DNA from 4 places in the Robertmurraya sp. DFI.2.37 genome. Region 1 is predicted to be linked to each of the others. Evidence: riboswitches for the same ligand, from Rfam matches in the RefSeq annotation. Region 1 holds a riboswitch; each other region holds the start of a gene.

Evidence for each region. A riboswitch is a leader RNA that binds a small molecule or an ion and turns the genes downstream of it on or off. The one in region 1 is predicted to bind S-adenosylmethionine.
Region 2: linked by a shared signal. The riboswitch ahead of PZE06_RS22515 (methionine ABC transporter ATP-binding protein) and the one ahead of PZE06_RS18305 (LLM class flavin-dependent oxidoreductase) in region 1 are both predicted to bind S-adenosylmethionine.
Region 3: linked by a shared signal. The riboswitch ahead of metK (methionine adenosyltransferase) and the one ahead of PZE06_RS18305 (LLM class flavin-dependent oxidoreductase) in region 1 are both predicted to bind S-adenosylmethionine.
Region 4: linked by a shared signal. The riboswitch ahead of PZE06_RS17050 (methionine biosynthesis PLP-dependent protein) and the one ahead of PZE06_RS18305 (LLM class flavin-dependent oxidoreductase) in region 1 are both predicted to bind S-adenosylmethionine.

What each region holds. Positions count from the first base shown of each region.
Region 1 is NZ_JARGEJ010000041.1:11,106-13,306, forward strand. Features, by position in the region: gene PZE06_RS18300 (ATP-grasp domain-containing protein) at 1-116, opposite strand, end outside; gene PZE06_RS18305 (LLM class flavin-dependent oxidoreductase) at 132-1,181, opposite strand; SAM riboswitch class I at 1,288-1,391, opposite strand; gene PZE06_RS18310 (GNAT family N-acetyltransferase) at 1,725-2,201, shown strand, end outside.
Region 2 is NZ_JARGEJ010000069.1:8,523-10,723, reverse strand. Features, by position in the region: gene PZE06_RS22520 (O-acetylhomoserine aminocarboxypropyltransferase/cysteine synthase family protein) at 1-364, shown strand, start outside; SAM riboswitch class I at 798-901, shown strand; gene PZE06_RS22515 (methionine ABC transporter ATP-binding protein) at 1,114-2,142, shown strand; gene PZE06_RS22510 (methionine ABC transporter permease) at 2,132-2,201, shown strand, end outside.
Region 3 is NZ_JARGEJ010000026.1:38,521-40,721, forward strand. Features, by position in the region: gene PZE06_RS14630 (thiol-disulfide oxidoreductase DCC family protein) at 190-573, shown strand; SAM riboswitch class I at 673-815, shown strand; gene metK (methionine adenosyltransferase) at 1,206-2,201, shown strand, end outside.
Region 4 is NZ_JARGEJ010000035.1:32,588-34,788, reverse strand. Features, by position in the region: gene PZE06_RS17050 (methionine biosynthesis PLP-dependent protein) at 1-798, opposite strand, end outside; SAM riboswitch class I at 1,037-1,149, opposite strand; gene PZE06_RS17045 (H-type small acid-soluble spore protein) at 1,380-1,562, opposite strand; gene PZE06_RS17040 (2-oxoglutarate dehydrogenase E1 component) at 1,861-2,201, shown strand, end outside.

The DNA.
Region 1 (2,201 bases):
TCCAACATCCCTTCATCTAAATGCCATTCTTCATATGGAACACCTAATTCCTCTAACCTTCTAGTTAAATGGACTGTCCACTCACGATTCTCATGGATGACATATACCTTACTCATTCTTATCGCTCCTCTCTAGCTTTTTATTAAACTCCGTTTTTGTTCGACTAATGGCATTACCTGCCTTGAAAATCGCTCCATTTCCTCAAGTTGAGGAGAAAACTGTAATAATAATAAATCTAACCCTACTTCTTCATACTTTAAAATGCGCTCTGCAATTTGCGCTGGTGTTCCTACAAGGTTTGGTCGAAGCCCGCGATTAGAAACCGAGTAATCCTGTAATTGAATTTCTTGCTCTAATTGTGATTTAGTCGTAAAGTCTTTAAAGCCAGCATAAGCGCTAGAGTCTTTCACGTTCGTGATTTTTTCAAGCTCAGCCAAAGCCTCTTTCTCTGTATCTCGACAAATTACATAGGCAGCCATTCCAAAGGAGCTGAATGGAGCATTACTCGTTTGCTCACGCCGTACCTTCATATCGGTTATTTTTGCCTCAATTTCTTCAACTGTTCCACCATGCATTACATAAGCATCACATTTTTCTGCAATGGTTTGTTTCCCCTTTTCGCTTTCCCCGCCTGCATAGAGAATTGGATTAGGTTTTTGCACAGGCTTTGGAGCAAGCTTCGTGCCACTTAGGTTGTAGAATTGACCAGAATAATGGAACGTTTCTTCCTTCCACAATCCTTTTAAAACGTCGATAAATTCTTCCGTCCGTGCATAACGCTCATCATGCTCTGTAAAAACCCCACCATATTGACGTGCTTCTTCTTCCCACCATGCTGAAACCACATTAAGAGTAAAACGACCGTTACTAATACGATCAATATTTGCCGCCATTTTTGCAGCTACGGCAGGATTGTGAAAGCCAGGGCGTATCGCCGTCATGATCTCAATTTTATCGGTCACCGCTGCGAGTCCAGCTGCAGTGGACCAGGCTTCTAGAGAGGCATGTTCCGGTCCTTTAATATCATTTAAATATAATTCTGCGATTAAAGTAGTCGAATACCCCCATTTTTCAGCCGATTGCACAACCTCCTTCGCATAATCAAAGGTTGCTGGCATCTTTTCATCTTCAACATTACGCAACCAACCGCCAAACATCGGTAACCAAAACCCATATTTCATTTCTACTCTCTCCCTGCCATTCTAATTAGATAGTTTTCCCATTTATTAAGTTGGAATTGTTCATACATAAAAAGCTCTCCTTCTTAGAAGAGAGCTTTTAACTCCCTTCTCATCTTTCAAGCACAACGCTTGTTGGAATTAGCACAGTATTCCGCAGAACCTGTTGCCGAGGCTTCAAAGGGCCAGTCCCTCCACCTCTCTTGATAAGAAGAAAAATATGATTTGATAATGTTGTATAAAAAGATAAAAATGTTGCAAATATTCAATACATGTTGTCAGAAGCATTGCTTTTAACTAAAAAGCAGCAACGTGAAATAAACTAAACTAAGGTGATAATAGTTTAAATTTAACCAATTGTCAATTAAATTTTTCGAAACTCTAAATATTTTGTCATCATTCTAACTGCGAAAGAGAAGGGCTATATTTTACAAGCGATTTCTAAAAAACTTGTATGTTATACTAAAAATACTAAAGAATGAAGGGACTGAACTATGCGCAGATATCAATATTCATCCCCATAAAACATATTCTGGAGGTAAAATATTGATTACAGAACTTAAATCACCACGCTTATTTTTAAGAAAAATGAATGTTTTAGACAAAGCTCAACTTTTTGAAATTTGGTCTGATCCTGAAGTAACGAAATATATGAATATTGATCGCTTTACAAGCATGAAACAAGTTGAAGAAATGATTCAATTATTTGATACACTCTCACAAAATAATGAAGCGATTCGCTATTCAATCATCGAATTAGCATCAGAGGAAATAATAGGCACTTGCGGCTTCAATGCTATCGACTATGACAATGCTAAAGCGGAAATTGGCTATGATCTGAGGAGGAAATATTGGGGGAAAGGTTACGCTGCGGAAGCCATGACTTCTCTCATTCATTATGCCTTCAACGATTTAAACATAAATCGAATCGAAGCCAAAATTGAACCTGAAAACAGAAATTCCATAAAACTAATTGAGAGACTTGGGTTTAATTATGAAGGAACATTAAGAGAAGCAGAGAAG
Region 2 (2,201 bases), on a different contig from region 1:
GATTTCTTATCCTGGGGATAAAGAGCATTCAGATCAAGAACTTGTCGCAAAGTACCTGCCGAAAGGGGCTGGTGCAGTCGCAGTGTTCGGAATTGCAGGTGGAAGAAAAGCAGGTGCAAAATTAATTAATCATTTGCAGCTTTGGGCACATGTGGCCAATGTTGGAGATGCAAAAAGTTTAATCATTCATCCAGCAAGCACGACCCATCAACAGCTTGATTCGGCAGGGTTAGAAGCAGCAGGCGTTTCTGAGGATTTAATTCGTCTTTCAGTAGGAATTGAAAATGTAGAGGACTTAATTGAAGATTTGGAACAAGCAATTGAAGCAGCCACAGGTCAAAGCTCTTTAACGACAAATGCGTAAAGTATAAATTGAAAGTAATTGTTAGAAATAAATAGCTATATCGATTGGTTAGCAACCAGTCATGATGATGATTGAAATCGATGGTTTTTATGTGAAGGCTTTACTTATAGGTAAAAAATATACTAAGAGGAAATTGAAGGAAATGTTTCGCCAGGCAAAAAAACACTCTATTTATGATCGAGATTTTCCAAGTCTTTTTTGCAGACTCAATAATTTTGATGTCATCCCATATTCAAAGGAAATTGAGGGTGACTTCGTTTTGGATATAGATACAGAAAGAGTTTACATTCCATCTTACTTAAAGTTCTAACTTTTTTGGCTTAATAAAATTATGTGAATTGGGTTGAAGTGATTCATATTTTCATTGACATGTTAGTTTATCCATGATATGATAACACCCATATTCGACCATGGAATTTAATTTAATAATGTGCTCTTATCAAGAGAGGTGGAGGGATGTGCCCGATGAAGCCCGGCAACCGTCAAGTGATTGAAATGGTGCCAATTCACACAAAGCATTGCTTTGATAGATGAGAGAAAGGACATTTTATAACGCATGCCTTTCTGCTTGTCTGCAGGAAGGCCTTTTTATGTAGTTTGGAGACGAGAATTATTTCCATGTTGAAGCAACATGTTCTTATGAATGAAAAAGGCTTATGAGTGAAAGCTATGAATGGCATAATTGGCATTGCTTGTAAAACTTGGTTATCTCATAAGAATAATAGGATTTAAAAGTAGGTGAATAATATTTGATTTCCATACAAAATGTGAAAAAAGTGTACTCTTCTCTCAAAGGAAAAGTTGTAGCTGTTGATGATGTCAGCATCCATATAAATGCAGGTGAAATCTTTGGTGTAATTGGTTACAGCGGTGCAGGTAAAAGTACACTAATAAGAATGCTTAACGGCTTGGAAATTCCAACGGCAGGCTCTGTCACTGTTGCTGATAAACAAGTGTCGCAAATTAAAGGCCAAGAACTGCGCAAAGCTCGTCAAGAAATCAGTATGATTTTCCAGCATTTTAACTTACTTTGGTCTAGGACAGTTCGTGAGAATATTGCTTTCCCATTGGAAATTGCCGGTATTCCCAAAAACGTCAGACTTAAACGGGTGGATGAACTGATTAAGCTTGTTGGCCTTGAAGGTCGAGAGGATGCCTATCCTTCGCAGCTAAGTGGTGGTCAAAAGCAAAGGGTGGGAATTGCACGGGCATTGGCGAACAATCCTAAAGTGCTGCTTTGTGATGAAGCGACTTCTGCACTCGATCCACAAACAACAGATTCTATTTTAGAGCTTTTGGTCGATATTAATAAACGCTTAGGTTTAACGATTGTTCTTATTACTCATGAAATGCATGTTATTCGCAAGATTTGTCACCGGGTGGCTGTTATGGAAGATGGAAAAGTGGTTGAGACCGGGAAAGTATTAGAAGTATTTAAAAATCCACAGCAAAAAATTACCAAGCGATTTGTATCGCAGGTGACGGAACCAGAAGAAACGAAAGAAACGATTGAGCATTTACTTGAGCGTTACCCTCAAGGTACGGTCATCCAATTAGGGTTTGTTGGAGAATCTGCAGAACAGCCGCTAATTACAAATCTTATTCGTAATTTCGAAGTGACCGTTAATATTTTGCAAGGAAAGATTTCGCAAACGCAAAACGGCTCATATGGCACATTGTTCATCCATATTGACGGAGATGGTTCAGAAATTTCAAAAGCGGTTGATTTTATTAAGTCCCAGCAGGTTGGAGTAGAGGTGATAAAACATGATAAATGAGCTCTTTCCAAATGTGAAATGGGATAAAATGTGGGAAGCAACAGAAGAAACGCTGTATA
Region 3 (2,201 bases), on a different contig from region 1:
AGTTTAAAAATGTATTTCTCGAAAGCGATATCATAATACGATTAGTATAACACATTTATCTCATTAGTCTATACTAATTCGTGGAAAATGCCACTGAATATCCAAAAAGTTTCAATGGTTAAGGAAAATTACTAGAGTTCTTTTAGCAATACGATGATCATAATATATTCATTCTTTAACAGGAAGGGAATGGGAAAGTTGGAAATTGTGGCATTATATGATGGAAATTGTGCGTTATGCTTGAGAACAAAGACTATATTACAAAAAATAGATTTATTTAAAAAAGTTACTTGGCTTTCTTTACAAGAGTTTGAGGAAGTTCAAAAGGATGCTAGATTTACAGCAAAGGAATTAAGAAGTGAGCTTCATATTCTTCTTCCAAATCAACGGGTGCTTAAGGGATATAAAGCTGTAAGAAGAATTTTGCTCATTAGCCCTTATACATTTATCTTTGCAAGTATATTATATTTGCCTTTTCTGCATTTCATAGGAGATCCTATTTACAGGTGGATTGCCCGAAATCGGCATTTATTTTTCAAGCAAAAATGTGATGATGGAAGTTGCTCCTTATAGTGAATCTTTCGCCATGAAAATGAAAAAATTAAAAGAATTATTCCATAGCTGTTGACACATATGCACTCGTTCGTTATGATCTACACTTGAACGGATACTCTCTTATCCCGAGTAGGTGGAGGGACAGGCCCTATGAAACCCAGCAACCGGTTATTAAGTTCAAGATTCTGTTGGAATCCTTGAAAGCTTTGATAGCAATGGTGCTAACCTGAAGCAAGGATAAAGTCCTTGAACGATAAGAGTGAAAGGCGAGAATTGTTTACATACTCCTTTCCTCTTCTTAGGAAAGGTTTTTTTGTGTTTAGTGCAAGTGGTTTATCATCTAACAAAACTAAGAGTTCTTTAAGTTTGCCGGTGATGGGCAGCAAGGAGAGCTCCTTAGAAAGATAAGCTGCATTAGATTTGTGGTGAAGGCACCTTGTACTTTTCAATATTGTAAACAATTGAATGAGTTTCAAGATGGCAGAACGATTATTTGTTCTCAACATAATATGAAATGAGTTCTTCAACCCTTTTTATGAATTCTTGAAAATCATCATAAAAACTCCATGTTTATTTCATACTACATAGGGAATGAGTTCCGTATCAGCGTGGGGGAAAGCCCTCGTACTTATAGATGAGGAGGAAGTCAGATGTCAAGAAACGCGCGTTTGTTTACTTCTGAGTCAGTTACTGAAGGTCACCCAGATAAAATTTGTGACCAAATTTCTGACGCAATATTGGATGCGATCTTAGCAAAAGATGCTAATGCTCGTGTTGCTGCTGAAACTTCTGTCAATACAGGACTTGTTTTAGTGGCAGGAGAAATTACTACTTCTACATATGTAGATATTCCAAAGATTGTCCGTGAAACGATCAAAGAGATTGGATATAATCGAGCCAAATACGGATTCGATTCTGAAACTTGTGCAGTATTAACTTCGATTGATGAACAATCCCCCGATATTGCTATGGGTGTTGATCAAGCTTTGGAAGCACGTGAAGGCAGTATGACGGATGAAGAAATTGAAGCAATTGGTGCAGGTGACCAAGGATTAATGTTTGGGTTTGCTTGTAATGAAACAAAGGAACTTATGCCGCTTCCGATTTCACTTGCGCATAAATTATCTCGCCGTCTAACAGAAGTTCGGAAAGAAGAGATTCTTCCTTATCTTCGACCGGATGGAAAAACACAAGTGACCGTTGAATATGATAAAAACAACAAGCCGGTCCGCATTGATACCATTGTCATTTCAACACAGCATCACCCTGAAATTACCCTTGAACAAATTCAGCGCAATATTAAAGAGCATGTGATCAGTCCGGTTGTTCCTAGTGAATTAATTGATGAGAATACAAAGTATTTTATCAATCCTACTGGACGATTTGTCATCGGGGGTCCTCAAGGGGATGCAGGCTTAACAGGTCGTAAAATTATTGTAGATACTTATGGTGGTTATGCTCGTCATGGCGGCGGTGCATTCTCTGGTAAAGATCCGACAAAAGTGGATCGCTCTGCAGCCTATGCTGCCCGTTACGTAGCGAAAAATATCGTTGCTGCGGGGCTAGCTGATAAGGTAGAAGTACAGCTAGCTTATGCGATTGGTGTCGCACAACCAGTGTCTATCGCTGTCGATACATTTGGAACA
Region 4 (2,201 bases), on a different contig from region 1:
TTCTAATAGAAAGCGGACAAGCTCTTTTGCATTTTGCTCATGTTTTTCCATTCTTAGGGCTAACGTCTTCATTCCTCGCATTAACAGCCATGAATCGAAAGGGCTTAGAACCGAGCCATTGCCATTATGATAGAAAGCTAGAGACTCGCAAAGTTCCTTTCCTTTCGCAACAATCAATCCGGCAAGAACATCATTGTGACCCCCTAAATATTTAGTGGCACTATGTATGACGATATCAGCACCATCTGTAATTGGTTTTTGAATATAAGGAGTATAGAACGTATTATCAACAATTACTAAAAGTTTATTTTCTTTTGCTATTTTTGAAACAGCTTTGATATCGGTTTGTTCCATAAGAGGGTTTGTAGGTGTCTCAATAAAGATAGCTTTTGTTTTTTCAGAAATACTTTTCTGTATATTGGCAGCATCGCTCGTATTCACATATGTTGCCTTAAGGCCCCATTTCTTAAAGTTCTCCTCCAGAATACGGTATGTACCACCATATAAATCCTTTGCAACAATCCACTCGTCTCCTGATTTAAAGAGAGAAAGTACTGTCAAAATAGCGGCCATTCCAGAACTACAGGCAAACCCACCATCACCTTCTTCAAGCTCAGCTATCGTCTGTTCTAGAATTTGTCTTGTTGGATTGCCAGTTCGGATATAATCGTAGCCGCTTGATTGACCAATTCCTTCATGACGATAGGCGGTGGAAAGATAGATAGGAGGGTTTACAGTCCCTGTTGTTTTTTCACTGCGATTTCCGATTTGCGCCAATTTTGTTTCGAGTTCATACATAAGAAAACACTCCTTACATTCATAAAATTTGCTGTTATAAAGCTGCATATAAAAGAAAGGCTTTGTTAAACAGAGTTGTTGCACATATCATGTGAAACTAAAATTTCGCACACCTTTTTAGGGGGGAGCGGTCTTTTAAGAGAGAAAATGAGCCAAATACAACTTCGATATATAACAAAGTCAAACAAAAAAAGTCTTCTATAAGAAGAAGACTTTTCATAACGGATAACAGCCATTCTTCTTATCTTCCAAGTTTATTTACAAAACTTGCAGGAATTAGCACCTTGCAATAAATGCTTGCAGGTTGCTGAGGTTTCATAGGGCCAGACCCTCAACCTCTCTTGATAAGAAATTAAATTCAATTTTCTAAAATTTACTACAATAAACCAATAAAGTCAATGAGAAATTATTTCAGAGTGTAGACAAAGTCAAAAATAAAAAAAATCAGTCACCTTCAGGCTGATTGAAAACGTTTGATTTCGAGGCGCGAAGCCTTGGGAGGAGCGGAGTTACCATAATAGGTAATGAGCACCGGACAAGACGAGCAACGAAGAAAGCGAGCGTTTGCGGGCAGCCTGATTTTATTCCTCTTCAATTAAGTTTAAGATTGGGACATTCTGCTCATATTCAGGATTTTGCTTCGAATAAATTCTCGCTGTTTTTGTTTGTTCATCAACATGTTGGATGATAACTGGAAGTCCTTCATAAGTGACGTTATGAACTTCAGCACTTTCTGCTATTTCCTTTGCACGACCAATATTCACGCATCGTTCATCTCCTTGATTTAAGTTCTTTCATAATTTGCCTATTGATGAGGAAATTTATCCAATGATGTAATAATTTAAACGAGTGTTAAAATTTTATTACAATAGGTAATTGCCTAATGAAAGTTTTTACTATTTACACAGTTAAAACCTTTGTAGTTCTTACATGAACGTGTTAGAATAGCTTTGAAAACGTTATATCCTCTGAAAAATAATATTATTCTAACATTTGAGTTTCCGAATGGAGAAGAAGAGGATAAAGTGATCAATTTCTTAAAAGATTTTGGAGGTATTTCACATGAGGAAGCCATCAGATGGTCAAGGACCAGTATGGCAAGGATTTCACGGACCGAATTTAGGATATGTCATTGAGATGTATGAAGCCTATTTAGAAAATCCTGATTCAGTGGACGAAGAAATAAAAGCATACTTCGCAGAAAATGGACCACCTACATTAGAAAAGAGTGAGATTGCACATTCTCAAACTAATGTAATTCAAGTTAGCACACCGATTGAAAAAATATTAGCAGCAGCCAATCTTGCTGACAAAGTCAGGGGCTATGGCCATTTAGCAGCTGATATTTATCCGTTGAAAAATCAAGAACCTGATAAAGAACTAATTGAAATGGATTATTACGG